One region of the Marinococcus sp. LNHM4E3-1 genome, then DNA from elsewhere that is predicted to be linked to it. Evidence: riboswitches for the same ligand, from Rfam matches in the RefSeq annotation. Region 1 holds a riboswitch; each other region holds the start of a gene.

Region 1 (4,177 bases):
GATTTACCGCCAGCCGATTTACCGGTTCAACGAGGGCATGGCGTGGATGTCCCAAATAAGCATGTTTATCATCCTGGGATTGCTTGCTTTCCCGAGAGACATTTTGACCTGGTCAAACATCACCATGGGACTCATATTATCAGCGGTTTTAATGTTTTTGGCCCGTCCGCTGGCTACGTTTTTGTCGACTTCCTTTTTCGGCTATAAACCAAAGCAGAATATATTTTTATCCTGGGCAGGTCTGCGCGGGGCGGTGCCGATTATTTTGGCTACATACCCGATTGTTGCTGGTGTGGAGTCGGGCAGCCAGATTTTTAATGTCGTCTTCTTTATTGTGCTGACGTCTGCACTGATCCAGGGGGCGACCATCGCTCCATTAGCGAAATGGCTTCACCTATCCGGTCCGCTCCGCGAAGCGCCAACTCATTCCCTGGAGCTCGTATCACTCGGAAAAGCGAACGCAGAAATTATGGAATTTCAAACGAATGAAGCGACGCCGATTGTCGGGCAGACGCTCCAAAGCATTGAATTTCCCGCATCTGCGCTGATCAGCGCGATTGTCCGGGACGATGAACTGGTCACTCCGGTTGGTGAGACAATAATCCAGGCCGGTGATTATTTGTATATTCTTGTATCACGTAAAGAAAAACGTATTTTAAAGCAGATGCTGCGGCACGATTACTGAGAAAAAGCGGCCAGCGTTAAGAGGCATTAAATTTGAGGAAAGAAGGAAGGGCTCCGCATGGGTGTGCTGATCAATGTATTGATCCCAATCATTTTAATATTTACGATTGGCTATTTGCTGCAGAAAAGACAGGCAGTGGATATTCGGCCGGTGTCGGCTGTCGCTCTTTATGTATTGACGCCTGCGCTTGTTTTCCGGACATTCTATGAAAGAGAGCTGAACAGCGATATGCTGTCGATGGCTCTGTTTTCCCTGGTATTTTTAGCGGTTATGACCGGGCTGATCAAATTAGTGTCCTACGTGCGTAAATGGCCGAAAGCTAACGAAACCGGCATGATGCTCTCTACCGTGTTTATGAATGCGGGCAATTACGGTGCTCCGTTAATTGCTTTTGCGTTTGGTGATACAGCCTTTGCCTACTCTATCGTTTTTATGGTCATTCAGACGATGCTGATGAATACTGTAGGCGTCTATATCGCAAACAGTGCCAATATGGATGCGGCTGACGCGTTCCGGACGGTACTGCGGATGCCGGTATTTTATGCACTGCTCGCCGGTATTGTCTTCCAGCTGACCGGGATACCGGTCGGAGCGACCTATTATGAAGCCCTCGATATGCTCGCGAGCGCTGCAATACCGGTGGTTATGATTATCCTGGGGATGCAGCTTGCACGCATATCCGTCAAAAGCATGGATTGGAAGCTTGTTAGTGCAGGTACGTTTTTACGGCTTGTATTCGCGCCGGCTCTCGCTTACGTAATTGCCCTGCTGCTGCAGACCAGCGACACGTTAACGACCGTGCTGGTTGTTTCAACAGCGATGCCGAGTGCAGCAACCATGGCAATGATTTCTGTACAATTTGATTCCAACCCCCAGCTTGTTTCGAGTATTACACTGGTGACGACTATTTTAAGCGTTCCTTCCCTGTGGGTGGTGCTGTCGATTTTCCAGGCATAAAATTCCGCATCGAATTGACGGAAGAAGAGTACCGCGTTATGATATAAATAATACCAACCACTAGGGGTGCCTGTTGGCTGAGACAGCGTAAAGCTGATCCCTTTGAACCTGATCTGGATTATACCAGCGGAGGGAAGTGGGGAAGAGATGCCAATACGACTATCTCCCCCGCTTTCTAAATGAAAGCGGGGTTTTTTGTGGAAAATATTATATTTGCTGGGGGTGCCTGCTGAGGCTGAGACCGGAGAAACATCCGGAACCCTTTGAACCTGATCTGGAGAGCCAGCGGAGGGAAGCAGCCATGTTGAACCTTTTAACGGGCAGCCTCCTTCCTTCTGGAAGGAGGTTTTTTATGAATGACAAACCGAAGCCGAGCATACACGCGGTATCGCCGCCGGATATAACGGTGGCAGCGTGGTGGGGGAAAACGAGGGAGCTCACAGGAATCGTCGATTATGTGCATATACGGGCACCTGAATGGACAAAGCGTGAAAAGGAAAGGGCCGTCGAGCTGGCATTAAAAGAAGGAACTGCCCCCGCGCAGCTGATCATAAATGATGAACCGGAGCTTGCTGCTGCATACGGGCTGGCCGGTACCCACCTGCCGGAGCGTCGTACAATCTATCCGGCATCTGTAAGCTGGGGGCAGTCGATACACTCTGTAGAGGCAGCGAAAAGAAGTGAACAGGAGGGAGCATCATGGCTGTATTTTGGTCATGTATTTGCCTCAGGCAGTAAACCTGGGAGCCCCCCGCGCGGAGTTCGGGCGTTGAAAGCTGTGGCGGAAAGCGTCCGCCTCCCCGTGATTGCCATCGGAGGAATTGATGCTGACAAGGCAGTAGAAGGTATAAACTGCGGAGCGTCCGGGGTGGCAGCCATTGCATATTTTTATGATGCGGCAGAACCCGGAAAAGCAGCCGAAGAGCTCAGAATCCGGTTAAGGAGTGATGACAATGAAGGCTGATACAGAAGTTCTTATTGTGGGCGCAGGGGTACAGGGATGCTCGCTTGCATATCAGTTAAGCAAACGGGGGCGTCGTGTGATGGTCATCGAAAAAGAAACCATCGCTTCCGGAGCATCAAAAGCGGCTGCCGGTATGCTCGGAGCCCAGTCCGAATGGGAAGGGTCTGGCCTTTTTCAGGAATTCGCCCTGGAAAGCCGGGAGCTGTTTAAAGAACTGGTCCCTGAAGTGGAAGCGCTTAGCGGAATGGACGTTTCCTACGTGAACAACGGAATGCTGAAGCCTGTATGGGAGACAGCGGAAGAAGAAAGTTATCAACGCACCACGCGCGACTACGGCGCGGAGTGGCTTTCGCCATATGAAGCACTGCGCAGGGAACCGGCGCTTTCCGAAAATATCCGGGGCGCCTGGTCCATTCCAAAAGACGGCCAGCTTCGTGCCTATGAATGGACAATGGCTCTTGCCAAAGCAGCAAAGGCCTGCGGGACAATTGTACGGGAAAATACTTCAGTTGATCGTCTTTTGGAAGCTGATGGCCGCGTTTACGGTGCGAAAACAAGTGAAGGAGTTGTTGAAGCGGAAGAAGTTGTTTTTACCGGGGGAAGCGCCGGGGCGGAGCTGTTGGATGAGAAGGAGTTTACCCTCTATCCGGTGAAAGGGGAGTGTTTGTCCGTACGCATGCCCCGGGAGAATTTGAGACACACCCTCCACACTCCGCAGGTGTATATTGTTCCGAAAAAGGACGGGGAAATCTTTATAGGCGCTTCAGAAAAACCCGGCGACTCGAGTACAGGGGTCACTGTAGCTTCGATACAGGAGCTGATGAAAGCAGCTGTGCATTTAGTGCCGGGGCTGAAGCATGCGAATATTGACAGGCTTTGGAGCGGTGTCCGGCCGCAGACAGGGGACGGGCTGCCATATATGGGACAGACCGAACGGGGTTTGTGGGTAATGACCGGCCATTACAGAAACGGTATTTTGCTTTCAGCACTGAGCGGAAGCTGGATGGCTGACCGGATCGAGGGGGAAAGCGTTCGCGAGGACTGGAAGCACCTGTTTGCCGTAGACCCTCAAATACGAAAGGGAGGAATTATTCATGCAGATCACGCTTAATGGTCAATTACAGAATATTGAGAACAGCACCACGGTAGCCGATTTACTTGAAGAGCTTCAGATCGCCCACAAAAAAACAGTGGTGGAGCGCAACGGCACTATTGTAATTGAAGAATTTCACCAGCAGGAAGGTTTAATGGACGGGGATAGAATCGAAATTATTCATTTTGTAGGAGGCGGATGAACAAATGCTTAGTATCGGCAATATGATGTTTGAATCGAATTTATTTCTCGGCACCGGGAAATATAAAGACGCCCGGACCCAGCTGCAGGCTGTAGAAGCATCGGAAACAGAGGTACTGACCTTCGCCGTTCGCAGAATGAACCTGTTTGACAGCAGCCAGCCTGATCCATTTGAACAGATGGATGTCTCAAAGTACCGGCTGCTGCCAAATACAGCCGGGGCCAAAACAGCTGAAGAAGCTGTACGCACCGCGAAGCTGGCAGAGGCGGCCAATAT
Region 2 (4,177 bases), on a different contig from region 1:
AACGTAGTTGCTGGTCTTGCCAAACGACCGTCCAATCGGTACTATCTGTACTATTTAATAAATCAGCGTTTGGCATGAATTCCGCCGCTGTTCTTGCCTTTAAAAGGGCATTCGTTTCAGCAGAAGAGATCTCTGCTCGTGGCATTTTGCTTTGGAAATTTTTCATCTCTTGCGCAAGTAGGGACGTAAAGTCCTTTGGCGAATAATCACCTCCATGTTCTACATACAGCACGTGCGGGGACAAACATCCTTGCTGATCAAACCAAGAGGCATCAGTGGCCGCTCGCTTAGCGCTTACCAAGGCCAACGAATTGCTTACACCTTCTTTGGTTACCACGCCTAAACTTATCTTAGGGCCGTGGGGCAGAAAAGAAGTGTGAGCAGGAACTCTGCTTGAAATATTATTCATGGTATGTTCATTGCCGTAGGCAACAACTATTTGAGATTGATGAAAAAGGCTATCTTCTACAGTAGTATCTCCTCCTTTCCACCAAACGATAGCTAAGGTTTCTGCTAATTCGGGGGAAACTTCTTGGATAGACTGAGCAAATAAACTGGGAAAAAGGGGTTCTGCGGAAGAGACTTTTCCAATCGCTGCTGACTTCACTAACATTCCAGCAATCAGGCTCCATACAGGCACACCGGGAACATTGCCGGAAAAAATATAAGTCAATAGGTCTGCGCCGTAAGCTCGAGTCAAGCCTCCGCTTTTTCGTGGACGGAATTCATCTAGCACTAAAGGATTCGAAAAATCTTCTTCTAGAAATCGTTGAAGATTTTCTTTTCGAAACCGACGTAAATATCCAGACAAGAATAAACGAATCATGTCCTGATCGTATCCGGTGATGACCGGAAGCGCCTCCTCGGCCATTTGACGAAACTTGTACGCTGGATCTAGCCAATTCTGTACTACTTGATCAAGAATATTAACGATTTCATCCACTCGATGGTGACTACTAAATGCTTGCTGTTGCTTTTTAAGGGAGGAACCAAGATCGTTAATTTGAGATGCTTGGAGCACAGGAACGTCAACGTGAATGGTTTTGCCGTGATTTTCGAACGTCCATCGGGTATGAGCCAGCTTATCATTTATATGGGCGGGTAAGAAGCCGGCCTTGTATAGTACTTTCATGAGTAAAAATCTCCTTGATAAGCTGTTAAGAATTCTTCGATAGCTAAGGAACAGCCTTTAGCTTCTGCTCCTTCGACTCTTCCCAAAAAATAAAAGCTATGATCATTTTCGCCTTTTATCCCTTTATCTTCTGTCATGATGGGCATGACAGAGTTAATGTTGGCAAGGTCATAATGAACAATGATGCCTTGCTCCCCTTCCTGTTTCTCCATCCTCGTTTCTGGATCCACAATAATGGTTTTAAGCCAAGGCGGGGTCTTTTTCCATCCTTTTTCACCTTCGGCATCGAACAATGGGTCGTAGATCTGTGAACTCAACTCGGTCATTCCGTACATGTTCCCGCAAACGTCTTGAGGAAGGGCAAACAGGTGGCTGAGCTTCTGTTTAATATCGGACGCCTCCATGACGTTCGACAAGTTTTTCGCTCCTCCTGTGTCCATGATTCGACTGCCCGTTGGAAGATGAAAAGAAAGATTGCTTGCTATACAATGCTTTAAAAAGGAAAGAAAGGAAGTGGTAGCCCCGAGAACAAAAATGGGTTCTTTTTTTGTTTCTGCTTCTTGAAGCAAGCAAATGAGTCTTTCGTGATTGAATTGTCCCTTATATACCACATGCTCACTGTGTGGACTTCCAAAAGCATCTTTAATAATTTGAAGATAATGGGCAAGTGAGGAGTTCGGCAACTCTTCTTCTGGAGGAAACAATACCACCATTTTCATTTGAGGCTTATCCGGCATCATGGTTTTTTTAAAGTATCTCTTCGAAGATAAATCATAAATATCGAGATCTTTGTGCGCGTTTTTCCCACGCTTATGAGGGTTTGTGGTTCCACTCGTCATAAAAATTCTTTCTATTTCCCTTTCGGTGGAACATGTTAACATTGCTTCCTTAAACGCCTGGATCGGTACAGGGGGAATATCTTTAAAATATTCGACAGCTTTGGGATGAAACCGGCGTTTGCGGCAAAATGTTCGATAGGCTTGATTATTTTGATATTGAAACGAAAACAGTTCTTTTGCAGCCATAGTGAATGCTTCACTAGAAAAGCTTTCTTGGCTGATAAAGTGTTCTATGTTCTGTTTGACCTCGATATAGGTTAAAGCCACGATAAATACCTCCTTTTGTTGCACACCCCTAATGCTTGAAACCATAAAAAAAACCACTCTCGAATCCATGAGAGTGGTCGTCGAAAAGCATACACGTATGCCTTTGAACAACTCCACTTCCCTCCGCTGCTTGTACGCAGATCAGGTTCCAAGGGTTTAAACATTCATTTTTCTCAGCCGTCTAGCGGCTCCCCTAGTGGAACAATATGTTATTAAACTTTCATTTATCTTAACACGCGAACAAACTTTGTCAATTTTCCTGTAGCCATTATAGGGTTACTCCGAAATGCCGGTGCTCCACCGATAGTTTCCATCACAATACCCCCTTATGAAGGCAAAGAACCCCAAGGGGATCTTAAAATTATGTGACAAGCCTTGCAACCAAAACATTAAAGAATTGTTTTCTATGATTGCCCAATGATCAAATGTAAGTGAAGGTCTACCAATGTCATAAGGTCATGATAGAAAAGCTGTCGGTATACTAGCGAGGCAGCAAATGAATATTAGCTTGATGATACTAGCTGTGACGGGTCCTAATGGAGGAAGTATACGGATCAACAAGAAACCTTGGCTGCAAAAAAATATGTAGATACACCTCTAAGAATTAGCACTTCGGGGCGATGAAAGAAGAAATACGTTCATTGATCTAGAAAACCAATTGCAGTTCAGTGGATAACCCATTATTTAGCTTCCGTTTCATTCAGTATTTGCACTAGACTTGGCAGAGGGATGGCCCTCATCAAATGATACCCTTGGCTATTAGTCGGGGCATCGCTTTCAACGACTTCGATATAAACAAGATTTTCTGCGCGAAGAAAGTAGAAAATATCGTTTAATTTTTGCTCTTCCTTAGCGCTTAGATATATCAAGGCTTCCTGGCCTTGGACCAATGATAAAGAAATGTTGTCGTTCGCATGTTTATCTAGTTTGTTTAATGCTTTTTGAATTTTTAGCTTCATTGTTTCCTCCCTAACTGTTGGCTCTGTGGAAGCCAAATTAAGCTGAACTGAAACAATCGCATGGGAAAGGGATCGGAGGTAACCTCCCCATGCGGCTGACAAAACTTTATGCCTCATCATTTGTATGTTCAATTTCCAGGTGACGGTTTAACCGGTCCGACAGCTCCTCAACCTGTTCATGGTCCGGCATGTAGTAATACGTGTCGTCCTTTTCGCCGTCTTCCCCCTCGATTTCATGCTGCTTCACCTCGTCGAAGGCGGGCTGGTAGTTCGATTGGACCGTCCAGACGTCCTTCAGTTGGAAATTGGTGCGCACATGGTCTTCCACAACGGTGAGAATGCTTTTTATTTTCGGTACCGAAGAGATGTCGGTGCCTTTCTCCATCATTCCAAGAAGAAGGTTGCGCTGCCGTTCCTGGCGCCCCAGATCTCCGCGGGGATCGTCGTTGCGCATGCGCGCATACTTCAGGGCTTCGTCGCCGTTTAATTCCTGGGAGCCTTCGGCGAAATGGGTGCCTTTATACGTGAAGGCGAACGAGTTATCGACCCGGACACCATCCATGGTGTTCACCATGTCTTCAAAACCGGCCATGTCCGCCTGGAAAAAGTAGTCGACAGGCACGTCCAATAACTGCTCGACGGTGCGGATCGTTTCATCCTTCCCGCCAAATGCATAGGCGTGGTTAATTTTATCCTTTTCCCCCTCTCCGGCAATGGTCGTGTAGGTGTCCCGGGGGATGCTTACCATCTGGGTGGATTCCGTATCCGGATTGACCGTTAACAGCACGAGCGCGTCTGTGCGTTGGTTAGGGTCATCCGGACCCCCGGATTCGTCCACGCCCATCAATAAGACGGAAAACGGATCTCCCTCGTCCAAATGAATCGTGTCGAGCCGGTTGTCAGATTCCGCCCGGTCGACGTCTTCCTGGATGGCCGTAAAAGTGGTGGCAACCAGGTTCCACCCGTAGCTGCCGGCGACA
Region 3 (4,177 bases), on a different contig from region 1:
TGCCGAACGGTCGGGGTATACCAATATGGTGAAAATGCCTGAACTGATTGAATGGGCCAGGCAGCAGGGAGCCGTGGTCGAATGCCTGTTCCAGGTAGGAGACTACGTTCATCAGGGAGAGCCTTTATTTCGCTATTGGTCAAAGCATAGTTTATCCTCGAAAATATTGAGAAGTTTTTTATTAGTAGGAGAAGAGAGAAGCAATGTTCAGGACATTGAATTCTCCATGCAGAAAATTGTAGAAATAGCGCTGCGGGCCATTTCGCCTGCAATCAATGATCCACACACAGCAGCGAACTGCATCAACCGTATTGGGGCACTGCTTTCCGAACTCAGCCATGAACACAAAAATGACCAATACTTCGCTGACAATCAGAATGAGCTGCGGTTATTCATGCCTGTAAAACCCTTTAGGGAGTATTTATATAAAAGCTTTTATCAGGTGAGATTGTACGGTTACGAAGATATTTCGGTAATGGGAGCCTGCATGGAAGCACTGACGATGCTCGTGAAAACAGGAGATCCGTCTGTGTTAAAGGAAGTGGATTCATTTTCCCGTTACATGGAGCAGGCGGTCGCTCCGGAACAGCTTGCGGACTGGGACAGGGAATACTGGGAGGAGCGTGTGCAGAAAAAGAACACAGCTCTGCATCAGGCACTTACAAAAAGTAAGCAGATAACTTGAAACAGCCAGTAACGTGCGTGTATGATATGTAAATGAAGTTCAACACGAAAGGATGAAAGTTCAAATGAAAGTAGCAGCTATCGTAGGAAGTATTCGCCAGGAATCATTTAACGGAAAGTTAGTGGAGTACATGCAGGATCGTTACAGTGACATCATGGATATTGATATTTTAGATATCCGCGATCTTCCGCACTATGATCAGGATGAGGAAAGCAACGCTCCGGACTATGTGCAGGAATACAAGCGTTCTGTACGTGAAGCGGACGCCGTGCTTATCGCCACTCCGGAATATAACGGTTCGATTTCCGGCGTGCTTAAAAATGCTCTTGACTGGAACTCCCGGGTCGATTACGACTTTGCCGGCAAACCAACCATGCTTGTAGGAGCTTCTCTTGGAGGCCTGGGCACAGTGAAAGCGCAGATGCATCTTCGACAGATTCTGAGCGCTCCCGGTATGAGTGCAAAAGTACTGCCTGGAAATGAAGTACTGATCGGAGCCGTCCATGAAAAAATGAATGAAAACGGAGATTTAACAGATCAGGGCACGATTGATTTTCTTGATAATGTCGTAGCCGAATTCGAACGTTTTTATCAGGAAACGCGGGCTGTGGCGAACCGCGCGTAATATGCAGAAAAACCCTGCTGGCATAGGCCTGCAGGGTTTTTGAATGCAGATTTTTGCTCAGAGGGAGAAGGCGGATTATAAAAATCACCTTTGACTTCCTGACATAATATGATAAAGTGTAGACAACTTAATAGGGAATCCACTAGGGGTGCCGAAAGCGGCTGAGATAAGGACTAACCTTAATCCCTTTGAACCTGATCTGGTTAAGGCCAGCGTAGGAAAGTGGAGACGGCAGAATACGTCTATTTCAAAAGCACAAGCTTTACCATAGAGGACGTTTATTCTAAGCCACTCCACCAATGGAGTGGCTTTTTTTACCCCATTGGTCCTGACTGCCCGTAGTGGTTCCCTCCTAATTTAAAGGAGGAAGTTACAATGAAATTTTCAGAGCTTTTATGGCAGGACACAGAGCACATTTTTGAAGCCTGCTGGAGAAATCCGTTTGTACAGGGTATCGGGAAAGGGGAGCTCCCAAAAGCATCTCTTATCCATTACGTGAAGCAGGATTTTGAATACTTAAACGCCATGATCAAGGCAAAAGCAATTGGGGTAACAAAGTGTACGTCAAGAGAAGACATGGTTATGTTTAAAGATACCATTGATTTTGTTTTAAACAGCGAAACGCACCCGCATCATAATTTGTGTGAGCAGGCGGGCGTGGGCTATGAGGAATTGCAGGGCTATGCGCTTGCTCCGGTATCTCAGCATTACGTGCTTCACATGCTGCACCATGCCGAAAAAGGAACACTTGGTGATGTAATTGCGGTAACGCTTGCCTGCCCGTGGGTGTATTTGTATGTGGGTGAAAGGCTGATGGAGGAAGTGCAGCCGGACGAAACCCATCCGTTCAATGACTGGATTCGTTTTTACGGGGACCGTGAGGAACGGGAAATGTACAAATATATTGACCGCCTCGATGAACTGGCAGAAACAGTCACAGAAGAAGAAAAACAGCGCTGGCGGACGTTGTTTATGGAAGGATGCCAGCTTGAGTATATGTTTTTTGAGGACGCTTATTATGCAAAAGACTGGCCCTTTGCCAGAACGTTAACAGACGGGGAAAAAGTCTAATGATAAACAAACGCTTAAACCTCCGGGATATTGTCGTCATCTCGTTTATTTCAGCAGTTCTCGGCGTCCTTTATCTTCTTTGGGTGCTGCTGGGACAAATGGTTACCGGCATCTTCGGTCCAGTTGGAGGAGGCCTGATGGCGGGCTTCTGGATCCTTGCGCCTGTGATTTGTGCCTATATCGTTCAAAAACCGGGAGCGGCGCTGCTTTCAGAGCTTATTGCGGCCGGCACTGAAGTTATGGCGGGGTCTGTCAGTGCAGGAGCAGTGCTCGTGCTCGGCTTCACCCAGGGGCTCGCTGCAGAATTGATTTTCGCTCTGTTTTTCTACCGGGTGTTCCGTCTGCCAGTATTAATGCTTGCCGGGTCGGCCGGAACGTTTGCTGCATTTTTAACCCAGTATGTCCTTTATGGATTCAGCCAGTACGCAGGTTCTGTTGTTGTATTTATGCTGGTAACCATGCTTATAAGCGGCGCTCTTTTAGCCGGATGGGCAGGGAAAAGCTTTGCGGATGCGCTGGTAAAGACTGGAGTGCTTGACCGCTTCGCCCTTGGCCGTCAATACCGTCTCGGCCAGCAGAAGGATGCTGTATGATTTACGCAGACAAATTGACCATTGCGTACCCTTTTGCTAAGCCTTCGATAGAAGGTTTTTCAGCAGAAATATGTACTGGGGAAAACGTGCTGCTGCTCGGTCCGAGTGGTTCAGGCAAAAGTACGCTTGCTCTCGCTATCCAGGGAATTCTTCCGCGTTCTGTGGAGGCGGAGGTTTCGGGCGGTCTGAGCGTGTTTGGGGAAAATCCGGCGGTGAAAAGTATTACGGAGGCCGCCAGGCAGGCGGCGCTTTTGTTCCAGGACCCGGATACCCAGTTCTGCATGCCGACCGTGCGGGAAGAGCTTGTATTCACGCTTGAGAATCTGCGGGTGCCTGCAGGTGATATCGAGGCCCGCGTGCACGAAGCCTTACAATTTACAGATATGCTTCACTGCATTGATGCCCGTATCGACACACTGTCCGGCGGGATGAAGCAAAAAATAGCTGTTTCCTGTTTAGCTGCTGTGAATCCGCGGATATGGATTCTGGATGAACCGCTCTCCCAGCTCGATCCGGTAAGCCGGCAAGCAGTGGCTTCGCTTCTTGGCCGCATTGCAGCAGATAGTGATAAAACACTGGTTTTGATTGAGCATCAATTAAATGAAGTAATGGAGTGGGTAGACCGGGTGATCGTATTGAACCACGATGGCCAGGTGTCTGCGGATGGAAGCCCGGCACGTATATTCAATTCTCATGCAGCCGTACTCGAAGCAGAAGGAGTATGGCTGCCGGCTCCTGCAGAAGCCGGAAAGAAATTACTGAAAAAGTCAGAGAATCCCAAATCTGCTCTTCCCATTACTTTAGGGGAATGGGAAAGGTTTGCAGCGGATTATTCCGCTGCAGCAGTTCTTGCATCTCTGCCGCAGCCGAAAAAGATAAGTGCTCCTTCACTTGAACCACCTGTTCTGGAGGTGAAGCAGGCGGCCTTTGCCTATGGCGAGCAAACGGTTTTCGAAAACGTATCTTTTTCCCTGTACCCAGGGGAAATGACTGCTCTAGTCGGTGCAAACGGAGCAGGAAAGAGCACGCTCGCACGTGTCCTCACTGGATGGGAATCTCTTAAAAGCGGCTCTATATATGTTAACGGAGAAGATATTGCCAGTCTGAAGCCGTACGAAATTGCTAAAACCTTCGGAATTGTTTTTCAGCAGCCCGAGCATCAGTTTGTAGCACAGACCGTGGAAAAAGAAATACGCTACGGAA

What was found. A riboswitch is a leader RNA that binds a small molecule or an ion and turns the genes downstream of it on or off. The one in region 1 is predicted to bind thiamine pyrophosphate.
Region 2: another riboswitch for thiamine pyrophosphate. It lies ahead of ACTRXI_RS13290 (LuxE/PaaK family acyltransferase); the one in region 1 lies ahead of ACTRXI_RS05495 (thiamine phosphate synthase).
Region 3: another riboswitch for thiamine pyrophosphate. It lies ahead of tenA (thiaminase II); the one in region 1 lies ahead of ACTRXI_RS05495 (thiamine phosphate synthase).

Annotation. Positions count from the first base shown of each region.
Region 1 covers NZ_JBQLID010000004.1:66,576-70,752, reverse strand. The annotation lists gene ACTRXI_RS05505 (potassium/proton antiporter) at 1-685, shown strand, start outside; gene ACTRXI_RS05500 (AEC family transporter) at 743-1,642, shown strand; TPP riboswitch at 1,695-1,794, shown strand; TPP riboswitch at 1,851-1,953, shown strand; gene ACTRXI_RS05495 (thiamine phosphate synthase) at 1,995-2,606, shown strand; gene thiO (glycine oxidase ThiO) at 2,596-3,717, shown strand; gene thiS (sulfur carrier protein ThiS) at 3,701-3,901, shown strand; gene ACTRXI_RS05480 (thiazole synthase) at 3,906-4,177, shown strand, end outside.
Region 2 covers NZ_JBQLID010000013.1:56,535-60,711, reverse strand. The annotation lists gene ACTRXI_RS13295 (acyl-CoA reductase) at 1-1,132, opposite strand, end outside; gene ACTRXI_RS13290 (LuxE/PaaK family acyltransferase) at 1,129-2,238, opposite strand; TPP riboswitch at 2,340-2,443, opposite strand; gene ACTRXI_RS13285 (hypothetical protein) at 2,919-3,197, opposite strand; gene ACTRXI_RS13280 (LCP family glycopolymer transferase) at 3,304-4,177, opposite strand, start outside.
Region 3 covers NZ_JBQLID010000010.1:106,773-110,949, reverse strand. The annotation lists gene ACTRXI_RS11950 (DUF2254 domain-containing protein) at 1-685, shown strand, start outside; gene ACTRXI_RS11945 (NADPH-dependent FMN reductase) at 750-1,310, shown strand; TPP riboswitch at 1,445-1,548, shown strand; gene tenA (thiaminase II) at 1,686-2,381, shown strand; gene ACTRXI_RS11935 (ECF transporter S component) at 2,381-2,974, shown strand; gene ACTRXI_RS11930 (ABC transporter ATP-binding protein) at 2,971-4,177, shown strand, end outside.